3 regions of the Clostridium thermobutyricum genome follow, and region 1 is predicted to be linked to each of the others. Evidence: riboswitches for the same ligand, from Rfam matches in the RefSeq annotation. Region 1 holds a riboswitch; each other region holds the start of a gene.
What was found. Region 1 has a riboswitch for cobalamin ahead of HMPREF1092_RS01795 (ABC transporter substrate-binding protein). Riboswitches for the same ligand answer to the same signal wherever they lie in the genome.

Region 2: another riboswitch for cobalamin. It lies ahead of HMPREF1092_RS12655 (ABC transporter substrate-binding protein); the one in region 1 lies ahead of HMPREF1092_RS01795 (ABC transporter substrate-binding protein).
Region 3: another riboswitch for cobalamin. It lies ahead of HMPREF1092_RS03630 (sirohydrochlorin cobaltochelatase); the one in region 1 lies ahead of HMPREF1092_RS01795 (ABC transporter substrate-binding protein).

Annotation. Positions count from the first base shown of each region.
Region 1 covers NZ_KB850956.1:407,142-414,725, reverse strand. Annotated here, with positions in the region: gene HMPREF1092_RS01800 (FecCD family ABC transporter permease) at 1-912, opposite strand, end outside; gene HMPREF1092_RS01795 (ABC transporter substrate-binding protein) at 924-1,949, opposite strand; cobalamin riboswitch at 2,096-2,299, opposite strand; gene HMPREF1092_RS16380 (N-acetylmuramoyl-L-alanine amidase) at 2,470-4,173, opposite strand; gene HMPREF1092_RS17050 (N-acetylmuramoyl-L-alanine amidase) at 4,483-5,367, opposite strand; gene HMPREF1092_RS01775 (GNAT family N-acetyltransferase) at 5,677-6,132, opposite strand; gene HMPREF1092_RS01770 (MarR family winged helix-turn-helix transcriptional regulator) at 6,368-6,793, shown strand; gene HMPREF1092_RS01765 (MFS transporter) at 7,119-7,584, shown strand, end outside.
Region 2 covers NZ_KB850956.1:2,694,308-2,701,891, forward strand. Annotated here, with positions in the region: gene HMPREF1092_RS12640 (FtsX-like permease family protein) at 1-2,331, opposite strand, end outside; gene HMPREF1092_RS12645 (ABC transporter ATP-binding protein) at 2,524-3,279, opposite strand; gene HMPREF1092_RS12650 (FecCD family ABC transporter permease) at 3,282-4,316, opposite strand; gene HMPREF1092_RS12655 (ABC transporter substrate-binding protein) at 4,300-5,220, opposite strand; cobalamin riboswitch at 5,325-5,497, opposite strand; gene HMPREF1092_RS12660 (thioredoxin family protein) at 5,665-5,991, opposite strand; gene HMPREF1092_RS12665 (MFS transporter) at 5,975-7,432, opposite strand; gene HMPREF1092_RS12670 (MarR family winged helix-turn-helix transcriptional regulator) at 7,466-7,584, opposite strand, start outside.
Region 3 covers NZ_KB850956.1:814,797-822,380, reverse strand. Annotated here, with positions in the region: gene HMPREF1092_RS03635 (cobyrinic acid a,c-diamide synthase CobB) at 1-211, opposite strand, end outside; gene HMPREF1092_RS03630 (sirohydrochlorin cobaltochelatase) at 186-1,037, opposite strand; cobalamin riboswitch at 1,218-1,404, opposite strand; gene HMPREF1092_RS03625 (glucose-1-phosphate adenylyltransferase) at 1,534-2,748, opposite strand; gene glgA (glycogen synthase GlgA) at 2,863-4,290, opposite strand; gene glgB (1,4-alpha-glucan branching protein GlgB) at 4,303-6,183, opposite strand; gene HMPREF1092_RS03610 (acetate kinase) at 6,673-7,584, opposite strand, start outside.

The sequences.
Region 1 (7,584 bases):
TCCACCTATAAGCATTGCACAAGGAGTATTTATCTTATGATTTGTTCCAACAAGACTTCTAGTAATGTGAGGTATAACAAGTCCAACAAATCCAATTATTCCACAAGCTGCTACCATTATTCCTGTTAAAAAAGCAGTTAATAAAAGATAAATTTTTCTATATTTATTTAAGTCAACTCCAAGAGTTATAGCTGATTCATCTCCTAAAAGCATTATATTTAATATTCTTGATTGAGTTAAGAAAAATCCTCCAATTAAAATTACACTTATTAAAGGAAGAGTTATATTTTTAAGTGTTGCTCCTGCTAAACTTCCCATAGTCCAATCTGAAATACTTCTAACTGCCCCATTATCATTAGACATATATATCATAAGACTTGAAAAAGCAGTACAAATAAAGTTAACTACAACTCCTGATAAAACAAGTTTTACAGGAGTCATTCTTCCTCCAATAGTTGATATTTTAAATACAACTATTGAAGAAAGTAATGCCCCAATAAAGGCTGCTACAGATATTGAAAGACTTATACTACTTGAGGAAAAATAAACTGAAAAAACTAAAACAGAGAAAGTTGCCCCTAAAGTTCCTCCGGAAGATATTCCTAAAATATAAGGATCTGCTAATGGATTTTGCACAGTAGCTTGCATAACAACTCCACAAAGAGCAAGTCCTATTCCAACAACTGCTCCTAAAATAACTCTTGGAAATCTTATTTGCCATATTATATCTACAGTAGACTGCTGAATGTGAGGTGATAAACTTAAATTAAATAATTTATTTCCGAGTATTTCATAAATATCACGAAAAGATATTTTTACAGAACCCATAGACATTGAAAATAAAGAGACTAATATAAGAATACCTATAAGTATAATAAATATTATTTTTCCTTTTAAATCTTTTAATATCATGATATCACCTTTTATTTATATAAATTAGGATATAATTCTTTAGCAAAACGTTGAATTGTAGGAACTGTTCTTACTCCTCCACCCCAAGTTTCTGTAAGTCCAGCTAAAATTATATCTTTATCTTTTACAGCAGTAACTGATTGAAGAGCTTTATTATCTAAAAATACATTTTTTAATGAATTATCTGAATCAGTTTCACCTTTTCCATAATGAATAAGAATAATTGCATCTGGATTATATTTAACAATATCTTCTGCACTTATGCTTCCAGGTTTACTAATAAGATCAACTCCACCAGCTAAAGCTACCATATCTCCAACTAAATCTGTTGTAGCATATGCTCTATACATTCCATTTTCAGGTGCTTCAAGAATTAAAACTTTTTTCTTTTTCTTTAATGTATCAGTTTTATCTTTAATAGCTTTTAAATCAGCTTTTAATTCATTTACATAGTTAGTAGTTTCTTTTTGAATATTGAATATTTTTCCTAAATTTTCAACATCAATAAAGAAATTATTCACAGTGTATGGACTAGCTGCCTTAGCAGTATCTCTTTGAACATAACAATTTACTCCACGTTCATTCCATGATTCTATACTTCCTAAAGCTTTTGGTGCAAAAGCTGTGCTCCATCCAAAAATAAAATCTGGATTTACTCCTAAAGCTTGTTCCTTTGTTGGATATTTAGCAGAAAGAACTTTAAGCTTTGAATATTCATCTTTTAAACTAGGTAATATTGGATTATCAAGATAAGCAGTTCCAACAATTTTATCTCCTAATCCAAGTTTTAATAAAAGTTCAGTTGCAGTTTGATTTGTTGTTATAACTCTTGAAGGTGCTTTATCAAAAGTTTCTTTTATAACTTTTCCCTCATAACTATAAGTATCAATTGTTACAGGATATCCTTTTTCCTTAGCAACTGTTTCTGTTTGTGTTGTATTATTTACCTCTTTTTTATCTTTACATGCTACAAAAACTCCAATAATACAAATTAAAATAACAACTAAAGATACAATCTTAATCGATTTGTTTTTCATTATAAAACTCCTTTAAACTCTTTAAAATAAATTTAATAAAATAAAAAAACTCTTAACTATACACTAGTTAAAGAGTTCACTAAAAATGCCTTAATCTATTAAATTAAAGCTTCTTAATTACACCTCCCTATACTCCGTAGTGATAATGTGTTTAAAAAATTTAGGCAGGTCTTCTGGCTTAAGAGTCATAGTATTTTCTAAACCTTCCCATCTTTAAGACAGTGGCATAATATAGAAAAACTCATCTATTACAGCGGCGGGACCGCGAGGGATTTACACCCAAACTTCCCTTTTAATTTATAAGAAAATTTAATAAAAATCCTTATAAAACCTAAATTAGTTCAATTTTCATCATTTAAAGCCTAACATTTAAAATAAATAGTGTCAACAAACTGGGTATTTAAATTTTTTATATCATAATTTTATTTTACTATTTATTTTAAAGGTACTATTAATAAAATTATTTATAGGTATAAAAAGATGAGATTTTTAATTTGATAATCTCACCTTTTTAATTATATTATTTTTTAACTATTCTAACTTCTAATCCTTCCATTCTTAATCCTTTACCCATAGTTCCTGCCATAGCTCCATTTTTAACCCAAGGTTGCCATCCATAATCTGCTCCATGTGCTCTATACTCTATATCATATAATTCTGAACCTGGTCCAGTAAGTTCAATCTTTATTGCTTCCATTCTTCTTCCTTCTCCAGTTGTTCCTGAAAGCTCTCCATTCTTTTTCCATGCTCTCCATCCATTATCATATGCAGAATGTGTTGAATATCTAATTTCCATTCCAGCTGGTGCATTTTTTAAATTTATTTTTATTCCTTCTAATCTTCTCCATTGACCAGTTGTTCCTGCTAATTGTCCATCTCTCTTAGATTTTTGCCAAGCATAATCTTGTCCATGTCCAGTATATTCAACTCCAATAGCATTACTAGATTCAACTTTTATTTCTATTCCTTCTATTCTTCTAGCTTGTCCCATAGTTCCTGCTGTTTCTCCATTTTTAACCCATGGCATCCATCCATAATCTGCAACATGAACTCTATATTTAATATTATAATTTTTAGCCATTTTTCCTGTTAATTTTATTTGGATAGCTTCCATTCTTCTTCCTTCTCCAGTTGTTCCTGAAAGCTCTCCACCAGATTTCCAGCTTCTCCATCCATTGTCATATGCAGAATGTGTTCTATAAGTAATTCCTAAATCTTGTGGTGCATTTTCTAAGTTTATTTTTATTCCTTCCATTCTTCTCCATTCACCTGTAGTTCCAGCTAATTTACCATCATAAACTGGATTTTGCCAAGCATAATCTTGTCCATGTGCTTGATATTTAACTTTTAAATCACTTTCAACTATTGGTCTAGTATTTTGCTCTTCTACTGGTGGTGTTGGTTGAGGCTCAACTGGTTTTTCTACTGGTTTTAATATTTCATTTTTTATATACTCAAAAGGATAATTTTTACCTGGGCAATCAGTTGGATTAACATCCTTATGTTTTAAAATTGTATTTATATTATATTTTTCAGTTAAATATTTTCCTAAGTTTATTACACTTTTCTTTTGTGCCTCAGGCATATTTTCTACATCATATTTACCTTCTACTGCAATTCCAATACTCTCTGCATTAACTCCTTTTGCATGAGCTCCTACTGCATTTTCAGGTCTTCCTCTATAAACTTTACCATCTTTAGTTACATAAAAATGATATCCTATGCCTGTCCACCCATTACTTAAATGCCAATTGTGTATATCAGTAACTGGAATAGTACTTCCTGGTCTTGATGCTTCAATATGATGCATTACTAATTTCTTAGGTTTATTAGTTAAATCAAGTTCTCCATTCCAATTAAAATTAGTTTCTATTATATTAAGTGAATTATTTACTTTAACTGTTTTTTGTTCATTTGATGAATATAATTGAGGCCCATTTGAATATTTATCTTTATTATTTAAAAAGTCATCTAAAGATATTTTTAAACTTTCATCATCTAATTCATTTTGTGAAACATTTCCTTCAATCTTTTTAAATTCATTTGATTCTTCAGCCTTAGAATCTTCTTTATTAGAATTTTCATCATTTCTATCATCAATACTTTGTGATAATTCAATTTTATTTGAAGTAGTATTATTTACATTTAATCCAGTAGCAAAAACAGAAGTAGCATTAAAACTTAAAACACATCCAATACAAATTAAAATTTTTAATCTTTTCATATTATTTTCTCCTATCTTTTATCTAAAAGTTAATAACAAATTCTACATTTTTCACTCTTCTCTTACTTTATGTTCATTATTGTAACATATTTTTAATTATTTTGTAAAATTTTTCACATTGTTTTTTCATAAAATTAACTATTTTTTCTAAAAATAATCCTTATTTACATATTAAAAAAATAAAAAAGATGCAGTTAAAAACTACATCTTTTAAAATATTTTTAATTATCATCTATGAAATTTGTTAATTTTATTTTTAATAAATAATCTTATAAATTCATTTTTTCCTATATTTTTTATTAACATTATTTATAAATTTAATAGCTTTCTCCAAGTATCTTTTCCAACTATACCATCTTTATTTAAACCTTTAGATTTTTGAAAATTAATAACTGCATTTTTAGTTCCAGCTCCAAATGAACCATCACTACCAAGTAATCCACATGAAAATCCTAAACTAATTAATCTCTTTTGAAGTATCTTAACTATTTTTTCCGTACTTCCTTTTTTTAAAATAATACATTCAGCTAAAGTTTTAGGACCAGCAATTCCATCAACTACTAATTTAGCTCCATAATTTATATTTAATTCTTTTTGTAAATCAACTATCCAATTATTCTTCGGCTTTATTGGACTTGAAGGTGCATTTTGAATTGAAGATACATTTTTCCCTGCTAAACCTTCTGCTATCTTTTTACCTATCTCATCATAACCAACCTTTTTATAAAGCTCAACATCTTTAGTTGCTTCTGCAAAACAAACTTCAATAATCATAGCTTTCATATTGGTTCTTTTAAGCTCACTAAGTTCACTTCTTTGTTTAACTCCTCTATTTTTAAATCCAAGACTTACTATTTTTTTTAGTACAGAATTGGCTTCAGTATTTGCCTTAGATGTATCATGAACAAGAACTTCTGTACCTATTTCTCCATCATAAGTAGTATAAGCTTTATTGAAATGTATGCTTATAAACATATCTACATTTGCCTTATTAGCTTTATCTATCCCATAAGCTAAATCAGAACTTACAGTATTATGAGTATCTTTAGAAGTTACATCTAAAACTTCATGTCCTAATGCTCTTAAATATTTAATTACAGAATCTTTTACCTTTCTATTCTCTGTAGTTTCATCAATTATTCCTCTTGCTCCTGGAACACTAAAGTTGTGTCCTCCTCTTACTGCAAACTTCATTATTATCACCTCGTAAATTTATTCTCTACTATACATATATTCAATACTGATATTTTTTGATAAGAAAATATATAAGTTTAATAATAAATTTCTCTTGTATTTAAAATCACAAAGTAATAATATTTCTGTCTATTAAACAATTTAAGCTTAAATTATAAGCAATTTATCTTTAAATAAATCTTATATTTATTTTTTTATATAAAAATAGGGCTTGGAAATCCGGCGAAAGACAAACCAAGCCCTGTAGTAAGCACTTACGTACCAACTGCTCATTTAGAATATCATCATTAACTTTATAAGTCAAACATTTTATATAATTTCCATATGTGTAACTTGTACAACTTTTCCATCTACTTCTCTTGGAAATTCATTTGTTTTAACAAAACCTAGACTTTCATATAATCTTTTAGCTAATAAATTTTCACTAAATAAATCTAAGCTTATTTTTTCTCCATCTTTTATACTCTTTTTTATTTCATTAATTCCAAAAGTAAGAAGTTTTTTACCAATTCCCTTTCCTGTAAAATTTCTCTTTATGTACAAAAGAGAAACTTCTGGAGAGTTTAAACATATAAATCCTGCAATTTCTCCATCAACATCTACAACAAAATTTCTTCCATTATTAAATTTTTTAAATTTAATATCATCCTTAGTAAAATCAATTATATTATGAATTCCACAAGTGTTAACTTCTCTCATTCTTCCATCCATATATAACTCTTCAATTTCTTTAAAATCCTCATCTTTATAAGCTCTTATAATCATAAAAACTCTCTCCTCTCATCTTTTGTTATAAAAATGTTATTAACTTAATTATATCTAAGATAGGAAAAATATTATTTAAATTCTTATTACAGAAAACTTAAAAAAAATTAAGGTTATTTTATATAAATTTTAATTAATTTATTTATGAATACCATTTAATTTGATATATCTCTTAATTGTTTTATAATATTTATATAATGCAACTATTTAACTTACAGAAAGGAGAGATAGTTTTATGAGCGATATTTATGAAGAAAGCTTTGGAAACATGGTGTATAAAGCAAGAGTTTTAATGAGGCTTAAGCTTCAAAAAAAACTTAAAGACTATGATGTTACTGCTGAACAATGGAATGTTCTTAACCATATTTATTCTAAAGAAGGTTTTAATCAAAAAGAGTTAGCTGAAAGATGCTTAAAAGATAGAGCTGCTCTTACTAGAATATTAGATTTATTAGAAAAAAAAGAACTTATAAAAAGAGAAAGCTCACCTATAGATAGAAGAGAATATCTTGTTTATTTAACTGAAAAAGGCAAGTCTACATATAACGAAATTTTACCAGTAATAAATGAAAATACAAAAGAAAATTTAGCTAATTTTTCAGAAGAAGAAATAGTTAATTTTAAAAATTTACTAAATAAATTACTAAATAACTTATCATAAAAGATTGATAAAAAGACACTTAAAGACAGCTTATTCCCTAAGTAAAGTATTTATTATTAAATATTTTACTTAGGGATTTTTTATCTTAAAAAAATATAATTTTATATTTTTAACTTATATATAGATTTTATTTTCACTTAAAATTTTAACTCTATATACCTCTTTAAATAAAAATTTTTCCTTATTAAAAGTATTTTATTATAAAAAAATATAGAATTATATCAATAATTGATATATCAATTATTGATATATCATTTATAAAGTGATATACTAACTCTTGTCGATTTTTTTGATATTTATTTATAAATTAATAGGAGGAATATATATGACGAATAATTCAAATAAAAAAGCTAGAGCTAAATACATAACAGTTTTTGCTACATTTTTAGCTTTTATGGGAATTGGAGTAGTTGACCCTTTATTGCCAACTATCGCTAAAAGCATTGGAGCAAATTCATGGCAAATAGAAATGCTTTTTACAGCATACATATTTACAATGGCAATTATGATGATACCATCTGGAATTATATCAACTAAATTAGGTAATAAAAAAATGATGGTAATTGGACTTGGAATAGTAACTGTATTCTCATTTTTATGTTCAGTTTCAAGTGGAATAAATGAACTTTCAATTTTCCGTGCTGGATGGGGACTTGGAAACGCATTTTTCTTTGCAACTGCAATGGTATTATTAATTTCTTTTAGTGATGAGCCAAGCCGTGCAATTGGAATGTATGAAGCTGCTATTGGTTTAGGAATGGCAGGAGGTCCTTTACTTGGAGGAATCTTAG
Region 2 (7,584 bases), 2.3 Mb from region 1:
TAACCCTTCATAAATTAAACTTTTTCTAAGCATAACTTTGTCCATTCCAACAGCAAACATAATTCCAAATTCTTTTTTTCTGTTATTTAAAATTATGTCTCTTATATTTATTAAGCTTACTATACTCATAGATATAATCAAAATAAGTATAGTATATATAACTAAAGCTATAGATCGCATTTTTGCAGTTTCCTCTTCTAAATATTCAACTGAATTAAAAACTGTACTTTTATAATCATCTTCTTTTATCACTTCTTCTAAATCTTTTTCTAATTTAGGCATATATTCATCTCTTAATTTTTTATTGTTAAATTCAAAAGCATATTTTTTACCTTGTTTTGATTTCAAATTTTGCGATAAACTATCTGAAATTATAATTCCTATATAATTTCCTTCCCAATTCTCCCTACTTCCAAAAAAAGTCTCTAAATAAATAGTTCCCATTAAGTTCAAATCTAGGACATCTGTTTTTGCATTCTTAGGAATAATAGGTTTATTTACCTTTCCTAATTCACTCTCATAATTTTCATATTCCATTATTTCATAATTCATAAGAACTCTTATGTCATTTCTTTCTTTAGGAGGATAAATAGCTCCCTTTTCTTTATTTGAAAAAAGTATTGCTCCATTTTTTTTTAATTCTTCTAAATTAATATTTTTTCCATCAATATAAGGCATTAGATCATTAAAAAATTTATCATTTATTGTGAAAATACACCCATATTGTCTTGATATTATTACTTTTTCATCTTTATCAAAATATATATAATTTTGACTATCTTTTAATACCTCCTTATCTATTCCTTCTATCCTAACTACTGGCGTATAACTTGTTCTTGTAGAATAATTGCCAAAATCTTTATATTTCTCTAAAACATCTTCTATTTTTCTTTGTCTTTCATCTTCATTTACGAAATTATATATATCTAAATCTCTTGTCATAACTCCTAAATCTTGTTTAACTTCTTTCAACTTAAAAGTATAATAACTTGTAAATACATTAAATATTGTTAATGAAATTACCATAGCCAAAGTTAATCCTATTAAATTAACTTTATCACTCTTTAAATTCTTATATGCTAACTCTGCTTCATATCCAAAAATCTTTCTTATAAAACTAGATTTAATTTTCTTTTTTCTTCCTTTTAAATTTTCATCTTTAATTCCTTCTATTGGTGATAATTTACTTACCCATATCATTGGAATTAAACTTGATATAATGCAAACTATTAATGATATTATTACCGCAATTAGTATTATTTTAAAATTTATTGTACTTCTAATATCTATTCCATATTCATTTATAATTTCTAAAAGTCTTTCTCTAATTCCTAAGAAAATAATCTCCCCTAAAATAATTCCGGGGATTATTGACATTACTGATACAATTAAACTCTCCTTTAAAATTAACCTTCTTATTTGTCCATTACTAGCTCCTATACATTTAAGCATAAAATAAGCTTTTTTCTTTTCTTTTACTGATGCGTTTATAGATATATACGTAAAAAATATTAAAGCTAATATTAATATTCCTTGAAGTATCGCAGTTGATTTATCTGGATAATATATATCTCTTCCTAATGTTATCTTTTCACCTAATAAAAGTATTCTATTTATATTTAAGTCTATTAATGGTTTATCTCTAGGTACCTCAGATACTTCATTCCAATTCAAGAACTCAGTAACTCCTATATCCTTGCCTATTTCTTTTATGGATTTAACAATATTCTTTTCATTTATAAGTTTTATATGGGCATTAACACTTTTCATTTGACTAACATCTTTTATTCCTAAAATCTTTCTATCAGATGCCCCAATATCCAATATATTTGTTATAAAACCTACAACTACTCTATCTTTTCCTAATACATTTATTTTATCTCCAATTTTTTTATTTATAGTTTTCTTATTTCCTATAATAATTTCATCATCTGATAAAGGAATTCTTCCTTCTATCTCATAGGAATCATTCATTAATATTTTTTCTAGATAGTTTTTATCTGCATAAAATATTTCTTCTGTTATTTCTGAATATCCTTCACTATTTTCATATCTAGTTACTTCTCTATGCGTATAAGTAAATCCAACTTTTTCTATTAAACTATTATTTAATAATTTACTTGCTTGTTCTCCATTAATATTTAAAAATTTAGAATGTTTATCTCCAGTATCATATTTATTTGCCTGTAATTCATATTGTTTATTTAAATTATTTACCTCTCCTAAAAAAATTAACATTGCTAATCCAAGAATTATTCCTAAAAGAGTAAATACTGTTCTTTTCTTATGTTTTATAAGTTCTTTTAAAGCAATTTCATCATAACTCTTCATTTTAAATTCCCCCATAAATTCTCTATGATTAAAATTTTAATTTCTTTAACTTACAATCTAATAAAAGTAAAATTACTTTTTTGTAATTTTCGCCTTATTAGACTGGATATTAAATTTAAATATTTTATTTAAATAAAAAATAGTAGCCCTCATTTTAATTTTGAGATACTACTATTTCTTAATTAAAAAATTTTATTCCCATGCCTTTAAAGCATCTATCATATATTGCCTTATATCAAGCCCATAAACTTCTTTTATTTCATTACTTTTTAAAACTTTTTCCACTTTATCGTTTTTTATTATTTTCCCATCATTTATTAAAATTGCTCTTTCACTAAACATTTGAACCAAATTTAAATCATGTAAAACTCCTATAACAGTTTTTTTATTTTCTTTAGTCCATCTTTTTATGTATGATAATATTTCTATTTGACATTTTAAATCTAAATGATTTGTCGGCTCATCTAAAAGTATTATATCTGGCTCCTGTGCAAAAACTCTTGCTAAATAAACTCTTTGAAGTTGCCCTCCTGATAATTCACCTATAAGTCTATCCTTTTCTTTATATAACCCAACATTTTCAATTGCTTTTGATATTATTTCATTATCTTTACTTGATAAGCTTTTAAACATACCTTCCATATATGGATATCTTCCTAATGCTACTGTTTGATATATTGTATAATCAAAAAATATATTTGAAGTTTGACTCATTAAAGCTATCTTTTTAGCTAAATCTTTTCGCTTTAAACTTTTTAAATCTTTATTATTTATTTTTATTTCACCTTTATAATCAATTATATTTCCTATTGCTTTTAATATAGTTGATTTTCCACATCCATTAGGACCTATTAAAGCTATACTATTTCCTTCTTCAATATTAAAGGAGATATTATGTACTACGTCTATCCCATTATATCCACTTGATAAATTTTTAATTTCTAACATTTCTATCTCCTTTTTCTCTTACTAAAATAAATATATGCAAAAAATGGTGCTCCAATAACTGCAGTTATTGCACCTATAGGAAGTTCTGATGGTGATATTACAGTTCTTGAAGGTATATCTGTAAGAACCATAAAAATTCCACCAATAATAAAACTCATTGGGATAACTATTTTATGCTCTGAACCAAAAACTTTTCTTGCTACATGAGGAATTATTAAGTCTACAAATCCAATTACACCACTTAAAGCCACAGCACTTCCTGAAAGTATTGCTACAGCTATTAAAAGATATTTTTTTACTTTTTGAACTTCCACACCTGTAGTCATTGCCTGTTCTTCTCCAAAACTTAAAATATCCATTTCTCTTGTATACTTTAAAGCTACTAATAATCCTATAATGCAAAATGGTATACTAGCAATTACATATGACCATCCTTTCATTGAAAAAGAACCCATTTGCCACATTGCTATAGATTTTAAATCTTCACTAAATAAAGCAGTTAAAGTTGTTAATAATGCACTTGCAAAAAGAGATAAAACCATTCCTGCCAAAACTACAGTATTATTTGAAAATCCTCTATCAACTTTATTAGAAAATATTATTACAGTAAATATAGTAATAACTCCACATAAAAATCCTATTATAGGTAATGAAAATGAACTTATAAATGGAATACTAATTCCTAATATTATATATACTCCAACTCCTAAAGAAGCTCCTGCCGAAACACCTATTGTATAAGGTGATGCTAAAGGATTTTTTAGGATAGATTGCGTAATAGCTCCACTTACCGAAAGTATTCCTCCTACAATAAATGCTAATAAAACTCTTGGTAATCTAATTACCCAAATTATTGCCACGTCCTGTGGATTTATATTGTTTGGTAATGGAACATTAAATACCTTATTTATAATTATATTAATAATATCCTTTATATTAATATTGGAACTTCCAATGGAAGTTCCAATACATAAAATCAATATAACTATAGGTATCCATAGCCATGTATATTTTCTTTTATTATTTAATATTTTCATATTCTTTTGGATATATAGCTTTTGCTATTTCCTTTAATGCAATTATTGAATATTGACTTGGACGTGATGATGCATTTAAATTTATTTCATATACAGCTTTATCTTTAACAGCTTTTATAGTATTAAAACCTGCTCTATCTTCAATAGATTTTATAGGATTTTCTAAATATGTTTCATTAGTCAATATAACATCTGGATTAGCTTTTATTACTGATTCAGGTGAAGGACTTATCCATTCTTTTTGATCAGCAAAAATATTTTTAGCTCCAACAATTTCAATCATTGAATTTAAAAATGTGTTATTCCCAAAACTAAATAAATTAGGTGATGATCCTATTTCAAAATATACTGTCTTTTTATCTTTTATATTTTTAGCAATTTCTTCAATTTCTGAAACTTCTTTTTTCATTTCATCAATTATTTCAGTACCTTTTGCTTCAGTTCCAGTTAGTTTCGCTAAAAAGTTTATATCTTCATAAATTCCATCAAAACCTCCACTAGTTGGTACATAAACTACTGGTATTCCTGCTTCTTTTATTAATTTAAAAGGATCTTCTTCTCCCTCTTTATTATGTGTAGAAGCAATTACTATATCAGGCTTTAAACCTATTATTGCCTCAGCATTAGGATTTCTAAAATCTATTTTTTCAACTTCTTTATTTAATCCTTTTATATCTGCTGAATATTTATCAATTGCAACAATTTTATCTCCAAGCCCAAGTCCAACCAATATTTCAGTATTTGATGGTGCAGTAGATATTATTCTCTCAATTTTTTTAGGTGCTGTAAACTCCTCTCCTGCTCTATCTTTCATAGTAACTGTTTTATCCCCGCATCCAGCTAAAACTACTAAAGATAAAATCATAATGCTAATTACAGCAAGTAGTCTTTTAAATTTTTTCATTATTATTTCTCCCCTTTATACAGTTTAGGGTAAAAGATTAGTACTTATAAATACATACATTCTTTAGAATTTATACGTACTACTTAGCCCAACCCTCAGAAGGCTATAGTACTCACATAAAGGCAGGTATCCCGACTTAGATTCATCCTCTATCTCGCCTTCCCACATTATATGCAGTGACATTTTGAGATTTCGTCATCCTTACGGTTACTGGGGTAGTTAAGGATTTTAACCTTATTCCCTATTAAGTAAAATACACCATTTATGAGCTAATCGTTAATAGTTTATTATTTATTCATTATTTTGTCAATAATAACCTTATAAAGCATTTTATTGATTTTATAAATCCCATTATCTACAACTTATAAAATTATAATATAACTTCAATTTTAATTTTTGAAAATAAAAAGGAGATATATTCTAAAAGAATATATCTCCTTTTTATTAATTGTATATTAATTTATAATATCTTTCGATATCTCTTTCTAAATCTAGCATGCTAAGATTTCTTCCAAGTCTTAAAGTTTCCTTTTTATCCACATAAAGAATTAATAATGGTAGACTAAAAACTCCATACTCTGCTGCTATATCTAAGTGCTCTTCCCCGCTAATTTCTCCACACTTTATCTTTTGGAAATCTTTAACTAAAAGTTCAACTTTTTGCTTTATTACATCACATGCTATGCAAGTCTTTCCCGTAAAGTAAATTATAGCTATTTGACTACTATTTATAAGCTCTTTAATTTCTATATTACTATTTAACTTCTTCAAGTTTAGCCATCTTTCTTTCTTTGTTTATTTTAAGAATTATACTTAGTGTAATTAAAACTCCTACAAAACATATAATTGTTCCTATTAATAAAACTGTATCCATTGAGCTTACAAATACTTTTCCTTGTCCTCTTACAAATCCTCTAACTGTATATCCTAATTTTTTACTCATTAACCCATAAAGTAATGAAGTACCAAAAGTTATTCCACAAATCATTCCAAGGTTTCTAACAAGACCATTCATGCTTCCTGCAATACCAAGTTGATTTCTTTTAACTGATGACATTACTACTGCATTCATAGGTGCTTGGAAAAGACCATTTCCTGCCCCCATTATAAATAAGTAAACAGCTATTAAAACTATATTTGTCTCTGGTTTTATTGTACTAATTAATAAAAATCCGATTCCACATACTATAAGTCCTATAAAAGGTAAAATCTCTCTTCTCATCTTATCTGAAAGACTTCCACTTAAAGGTGCAAAGATTGATAATGCAATTGGGAATACCATCATTAAAAGTCCACTATATCCAGGAGAAATACCTCTTACTGATTCATAATAGAAAGGTAATAAAATTGTATAACTACTAGTAGCAGTAAATACTAAGAAAGAAGTAATTATACCCTTTGAAAATCTATGATTTTTAAATATTTCAAGATTTAATATTGGTGATGTTAATTTTATTTGAGTAATCATAAATACTATAAATGCTATTATTGCAATTGCAAATGATATAAGTATGTATTTATTTGTATATCCATATATACTTCCTTCTGTTATTGCTAAAACTAATGAAATAATTGTTATCATAAATAATATTGTTCCTATAAAATCAATTTTAGGTCTATTTTCTTTAGCAACTTTAACTGTAGGAAGCACCTTAAATGCTAATCCAATTGCAAATATACCTATTGGAATATTTATAAGGAAAATATATTCCCACTTTAATTCTGATATTATTCCTCCAAGTGCTGGACCAATCATAGTTCCAAGTGCAACTACTAATCCTGAAATTCCAAGAGCTTTACCTCTTTCTTCTATTCCAAAAGTAGCTGTAATTATACCTTGACTATTAGCCATAGTACAAGCTGCTCCAAGGCCTTGAATAGCTCTTGAAATTATTAAGAATTCAATATTTCTTGAAAGACCACAAAGTAAAGAACCTAATGTAAAAATTATTATACCTACTCTAAAAACTCTTGCTTTACCTATAATATCTCCCAACCTACCAAATGTTAATATAAGACCTGAAATAACAATTAAATATGTAGTAACTGTCCACTGTACTACTGACATAGGAACTTTTAAATCTCCTGATATAACTGGAAGTGCAACATTAACTATGCTAGCATCAACACAACTCATAAAAGTTACTATGACAACACTAAAGAGAACAATCCATCTTTTTTTTCCTGAAACTTGTTCTGCTGAATGATTCATATACTTATCTCCTCCTTTGTTATTTTATATAGTTTACCTATATTTTATGTTTTTTACCATCATCTCTAAGTTTTCTATGATTGATTCTTTTGTTTTATCATCCATTCCTTTGGTCATTAACTCCATCCATTCATCTAAAACTTTTCGAATAA
Region 3 (7,584 bases), 410 kb from region 1:
CTTTTACCCCCTCTTCTCCCATAAGAAAAAGATCTAAATTTCTAGATTTTACACCTGTTATTCTACTGTGAAATGCAGGATCTATATAATCTGGTCCTGATTTAAACCCTTGTACTTTATACCCTCTATTTTTTAAAGCTTTCATTAATCCAAGAGTTACTGTAGTCTTTCCTCCTCCACTACAATTAGATGACACTACTAAGGTTTTCATTTTTTAATCCTTTCTTTGTTTCACCAACTCCTAAATATGTATCATTTATGATATCGTAAATTCTATTTACATAAAGTTGTCTAAAAGCTTCAATTTCTCCAAGGCCCTTTAAGAATACATTTGCTTTTATTCCTTCACTTTCTAATATGCTTTTCCATGAATCCTCTTCATCAGAAGCCATATCATTTAAAACATGATCTCCACAAACAACCATAAGTGGAACTAAAAGCACTTCTTTTATATTTTTATTTTTTAATCTCTTTATTACACTTTCAAAAGTTGGATGACCTTCAACAGTTCCAACAAAAACATTCTCATATCCTTCTTCTTGTAATACAACTTGAAGACAACTATAAGTAGCACTTGCTGGATGAGAAGTTCCATGTCCAAACATTACTATATTTTCATTTTTATCTAGTATATCTTTTATTGAATGAATAAAAAGAGTATAATCAAAAGCTACACCTTCAATTCCTTGATAATAAAATATTGGTCTTCCAACTTTTATTTTTTTAAATTTATTTTTATAGCTTTCAGCAACATTTTTTACATAATCAAATTCTTCTCCAGGAATTATGTGAAGAGGTTGCATTATAACTTCTTCATATCCTAAATTGTAAAGCTCTTCTAATCTTTCCTCTGGAGTCATTACTTTTATCCCATAAACTTTATCCATCTTTCTTATAATCATATGAGATGTAAAAGCTCTAAAACAATCGTAATCTTTAAATTCCTCTTCTATTCTATTTTCAATTTTTTCTATTGAATCTTTTAATGCACCTTGATAGCTTGTTCCAAAACTTACAACAATAATAGCTTTTTTCATTCTTAATCTCCTTAGTTTATTAATGTTTAGATTTCAAACAAATTTATGTATAACCATTATTTCTTTAAGAATTTTATTATAAATTTCAAAATAAAAAAGCACCCTATAAAAGGGTGCTAAAAGAAAACTCTATTAAAATCTAATTTTAATAAATCCCGTTTCTCCTAATCTTCCCTCCGAAGCATGGTTTTATAAAAGGCAGGTCTCCTGACTTATGCTTCATCCTAATCCTCTACCTTCCCAAGAAAATTTCTCAGTGGTATTTAGAGTTTCGTCTGCAATTACAGTAGCGGGGGCTGTAATGGAGTTTAACCATTTTCCCTTTTAATCTTAAATAAATTTAAGAACCTTTTATCTATTCATTTTTAACTTAATTATAAATGTTAATCGATAATAATTCAAATATAATTATAATATACCTATATTTATATTATTTATAATATAATAAAAAATTTCTAATATTTAAATAGGTTAAATTTTAATTTAATCTCCTTAATTAAACTAAAATTTTATTTTCTATTTCTTTATTTTTTATATCCTTTATCTTTTCTATTTCTATTTTTTCAAGCTCAGTATTCTGACTTACCATTCTTTTAGGACCAACTACTGTAATACTTTCTCTTTCAACTATTACAGAACCTTCTTTTATTATAGAGTCTCCACCTATAATAGCATTGCTTATTATAACATGAGGCTCTATTATTGTATTTTCAAGTATAACTGAATTCTCTATTACAGATCCTTCACCAACTTTTACTCCTTTAGAAAGAACACTTGTATCAATGCAACCTTCTATTTCGCAATTGTCTCCTAAAATACAATTTTTAATAATTGCTGTTCTACTTATTTGGCATTTATCATAATCAGGTACATTAGCAGAAGAAATTTTCCATTTATCATTTATACTTAACTCACATTCATTATTAAGCAAATCCATATTTGCTTGCCAAAGACTTTCTACTGTTCCAACATCTCTCCAATATCCTTTAAATGAAAATGAAATCATTTTTCTATCATCTTTAAGCATTGCTGGAATTACATCTTTTCCAAAATCATGACTTGAACTATTTAATCTTTCATCTTTAATTAAATATTCTTTTAATATATCCCATGAAAAAATATAAATTCCCATAGAAGCTTTATTACTTTTTGGCTCTTTTGGTTTTTCTTCAAATGAGTAAATTGTACTATCTTCATTTGTGTTCATTATTCCAAAACGACTTGCTTCTTCCATTGGAACTTCTAATACTGCTATTGTAGCATCAGCATTCATTTTTTTATGATGATCTAACATTTCTGTGTAATCCATTTTATAAATGTGATCTCCTGAAAGAATTAAAACATATTTTGGATTATATTTATCTATATATTCTATATTTTGATAAATAGCATTAGCTGTACCAGTATAGCAATTATCCTTATCTTCATCAGTATATGGTGGTAAAAAGCTTATCCCAGTTTCATCAACTTTTTTTAAATCCCACGCTTCTCCATTTCCTATATGCTTATATATAGCTTTTGGTTTATATTGTGTTACGACTCCTACTGTATCTATTCCTGAATTTACACAATTACTTAAAGGAAAATCTATTAATCTATATCTTCCTCCATAAGGAACAGCCGGTTTTGCTAATCTTTCTGTTAACACTCCTAATCTTGTTCCTTGTCCTCCAGCTAATATCATTCCAACAATTTCACGATTATTATTCATAAATCCACCCTTTTATATCCTTTTTCTTCTCTCTTAATTCTCTAAATTCTAATTTTTTCTATACATAAACTTAACTAATACTATATTTCTTTTTTTATATAATAAAAATTTATTCTAAAAAAATGATTCATAAATCCTTTTATATTCTAAAGCTGATTTTTTCCAACTATTATCACAACTCATAGCTGTTTTAACCAAGTTATTCCACTCATCTTTTCTTTTATATATTTCTAAAGCTTCAAAAATACAGTTTTTAAGCTCAATTGAAGAATAATTATAAAAACTAAATCCATTTCCAGTAAATTCAAATTTGTTATAAGCTTCAATTGTATCTTTTAATCCTCCAGTTTCTCTTACTATTGGAACGTTTCCATATCTTAAAGCTATTAATTGACCTAATCCACAAGGCTCAAACTTTGATGGCATTAAAAACATATCTGAACCAGCATATATTTTATGTGAAAGCTTATTATCAAAGATAATTCTAGTAGCTACTTTATTAGGATATCTTTTTTCTAATCCTTTAAAGAACTCTTCATAATCCCATTCTCCAGTTCCAAGTACAATAAATTGAACTTCCTTAGTTAATACACAATCTATAATTTCTTTAATTAAATCAATTCCTTTTTGTGATGTTAATCTTGATACTATTGATATAATAGGTATATTTTTATTTTCCTCTAACCCTAATTCTCTTTGTAAAGCTAATTTATTTTCCATTTTGCTTTCAATAGAATTTATATCATATCTTTTTTCTATTAATTCATCAGTTAAAGGATTATATTCTTCATAATCAATTCCATTTAAAATTCCTTTTAAATCTCCCCCTTTATTTCTTAATAACTCATCCATACATTCACCATATTCCGGTGTTTTTATTTCTTCTGCATAAGTATAACTAACTGTTAAAACTTTTTCTGAATAATTTATTCCACCTTTCATATAACTTATTCCATCATTAAAAGATAAACATCCATTATTAAATTGTTGTAAATCATATCCAAAAAGCTCTCCTAAAACTTCTTTCCCAAAATTACCTTGGAAAAGTAAATTATGAATTGAATAAATAAATTTTATATCGGGATATTCATCTTTATTTCTATATTCAAGCTTATATAAAACAGGTATCATTCCACATTGCCAATCATTACAATGTATAATATCCGGATACCAATTTATAGCTTTTAATATCTCTAGAACTGCTCTATCATAAAAAGCAAATCTTTCAGCATCATCATAATAACCATATAAATTATCACGGTTAAAGTAGTATTCATTGTCTATAAAGTAAAACTGAACATTATTTACTTTAAGCTCTTCTATTCCACAATATTGATGTCTCCATCCAACATCTACAAATATATGTTTTATATAATTTATTTTATTTTTTAAATCTTCTTTAATCCCTTTATATTTTGGAATTATTACTCTAACATCTTCTCCCAACTTACTAAGCTCTTTACTTAAGGCTCCTATTACATCTCCTAATCCTCCAGTTCTTATAAATGGGTATGCTTCTGTTGCAGAAAATAATATTTTCATATTCTCTCCCCCTTATTCTACTTTTAAAACTATTGATCCCATTGGTGGAACCTTAATCTCTATACTCCAATCTCTTTTATGATACTTTTCTTTTTTAGCTACTATAATTTTGTCCATAATTTGACCAGAGCCTCCATATTCCTTTTTATCAGAATTAAATATTTCTTTATAACTTCCTTTAAAAGGAACTCCTATTTTATAATTTTCATAGTATACAGGTGTAAAATTACATATGAATATTAATGTATCTTTTTTCTTCGTTCCTTGCCTCATAAAAATATATATACTTTGTTCTCCATTGTCTGCTTCAATCCAGTTAAATCCATCAACTTCATAATCTTTTTCCCAAAGTGCTGGATTATCAATATAAAATTTATTTAAATCTTTAAAAAATCTATGTGTATCTTTATGCATCTTAAATTCTTCTATTAAATGCCAATCTAATTCACCGCATTCTCTCCATTCAGAAAACTGACCAAATTCCATTCCCATAAAAATAAGTTTTTTTCCTGGATGTCCTATCATATATGTCATATAATTTCTAAGACCTGCAAACTTATTCCAATAATCTCCCCACATTTTATCTACCATAGCTTTTTTCTCATGAACAACTTCATCATGAGACAGTGCAAGAATAAAATGCTCACTATAGTTATAAAGCATAGAGAAATTCATTTTATTATGATTAAATTTTCTATAAATTGGATCTATTTTTATATATTCCAATGTATCATTCATCCATCCCATATTCCATTTAAAATGAAAACCTAATCCCCCTTCTTTTACAGGAAATGAAACTTTTCCAAAAGTTGTGGCTTCTTCTGCACATAAAATAGTATTTGGAAATTTTTCTATTATAGTTGTATTTAATTCTTGAATAAATTTAACCGCATCTTTATTTATATCTGTTCCTTCATCATTTTTAATCCATTCCCCTTCATTTCTTCCATAACTTAAATAAATCATATTTGTAACCGCATCTACTCTAAGTCCATCTATATGAAATTCTTTTATCCAATATATCGCATTAGATATTAAAAAGCTTTTTACCTCTGGTCTTCCCAAATCAAAGTTTAAAGTTCCCCACCCTTTATTATCTGCTTTCCATTCTTCTTCATATTCATAAGTAGGAGTTCCATCAAAAAATGCCAATCCATGTTGATCTCTACAAAAATGTCCTGGAACCCAATCTAATATGACTCCTATTTCTTCTTTATGAAGAGAATTTATTAATTCCCTTAAATCATCTTCATCTCCATATCTACTAGTTGGCGAATAAAATCCTGTAGTTTGATATCCCCAAGATTGATCTAAAGGATGCTCTGTAAGTGGCATAAATTCTACATGAGTATAGCCCATTTCTTTTAAATAAATTGGTAATTCTTTTGCTAAATCTTTATATGTTAAATATTTATTATCTTTATTTCTCCATGAACCTAAATTCATTTCATAAATATTTAATGGTTTATTATAATGATTAATAACTTTTCTATTCCACCAATTTATATCTGTCCATTTGTAATTACTTTTTGCTCTTATTATTGATGCTGTATTTGGTCTAATCTCTGAAAATCTTGCATATGGATCAGCTTTTAAAAAACAATTATCATATTTATCTTTTATAACAAACTTATATTTTGTATTTTTTTTAATTCCTTGTATAAAGCCTGTCCATATTCCATTTTCAGTTTCTCTCTTTAAAGAAAATTCTTCTCTTGTTTTCCAATTTGAAAAATCTCCTATTACACTTACTTCCTTTGCATTTGGCGCCCAAGTAGTAAATCTAACTCCTCTTTTTTTGTTCTCAACTTTTATATGAGCTCCCATAAAGTTATAGCAACTTGAATGCTTACCTTTATGAAAAAGATAGCTGTCATATTCCGTAAACAACATTGCCATCTCCTTTCCCTTACTGTAATTTATATAAAAATAAAGTTTATATTATGCATTTTATTATACCATTTTTTTCAATTTTTTGTATATTTTTTAAAGTTGGTTTATATTTTTTGATTTTCCCTAATAAACTATGTTATTTTACATATTCTAATAATTCTCAATTTTTTTCTGTAATATTTTATTTTCTCTTAAGCCTTTTTAATTTAAATTTCAACTTTTCCTTTTGTAGAAAATTTAATTTTTTTATTTTTAATTATCATAATTTACTTAAAAAAAATTTTGTTTACTCTATAGAAAAAGATTACATTTTGAAATAATTTTATATATAAATCTTTTTTAAATTTTTTATAATTAATTAATTAAAATTTTTTCCAATAATATTATTACATTTTTAAATTCCATTTATTTTTAATGAATTTATTTAATTTTATTAAAAACAAAAAGATATCGATTACATCGATATCTTAAAAAAATATAATAAAATTATTATTTTACTAAAGCTAAAGTTTCCTTAGCTATCATTAATTCTTCATTAGTTGGAACAACATATGCTTTAACTATTGAATCCTCTTTTGATATTTCAGAAAGTTTACCTCTAACTTTATTTTTTTCTTTATCTAATTTCAATCCTAAGAATTCTAAACCTTTTAAACATTCTTCTCTAGTTTCTGGAGAATTTTCACCTACACCAGCTGTAAATAATATTACATCTACTCCTCCCATATTAACTATGAATGAACCTATTTCAGCTCTTATTCTATAATGGAATATATCTAGAGCTAATTGTGCTCTCTTATCTCCTTTTAAAGCAGCATTTTCTATATCTCTAAAATCTGAACTAACTCCTGAAATTCCTAAAACTCCTGATTTCTTATTTAAAGCTTCAGAAACTTCTTCTATACTATATCCACAATTTTCAACTAAAAATGGTATTATTGATGGATCTATATTTCCTGATCTAGTTCCCATAGGAACTCCCGCAAGTGGAGTGAATCCCATAGTTGTATCTATACATTCTCCACCTTTAATTGCTGATATACTCGCTCCATTTCCTAAATGACAACTAATTATTTTTAAATCTTTTATATCTTTCCCCATAGCTTCTGAAACTTTGTGAGCTACATATTTATGTGAAGTTCCATGGAATCCATATTTTCTAATTTTATGATTTTTATATAAATTGTAATCTATAGCATATATATATGCTTTCTCTGGTAATGTCCCATGAAACGCTGTATCAAATACAGCTACCATTTTAGTGTTTGGCATAAGACTTTGACATGCTTTTATTCCAGTTATATTTGCTGGATTATGAAGTGGCGCCAATTTGCTACACTCATTTAAATATTCTATAACCTCTTCATCTATAATTATTGAAGAAGAATATTTCTCGCCTCC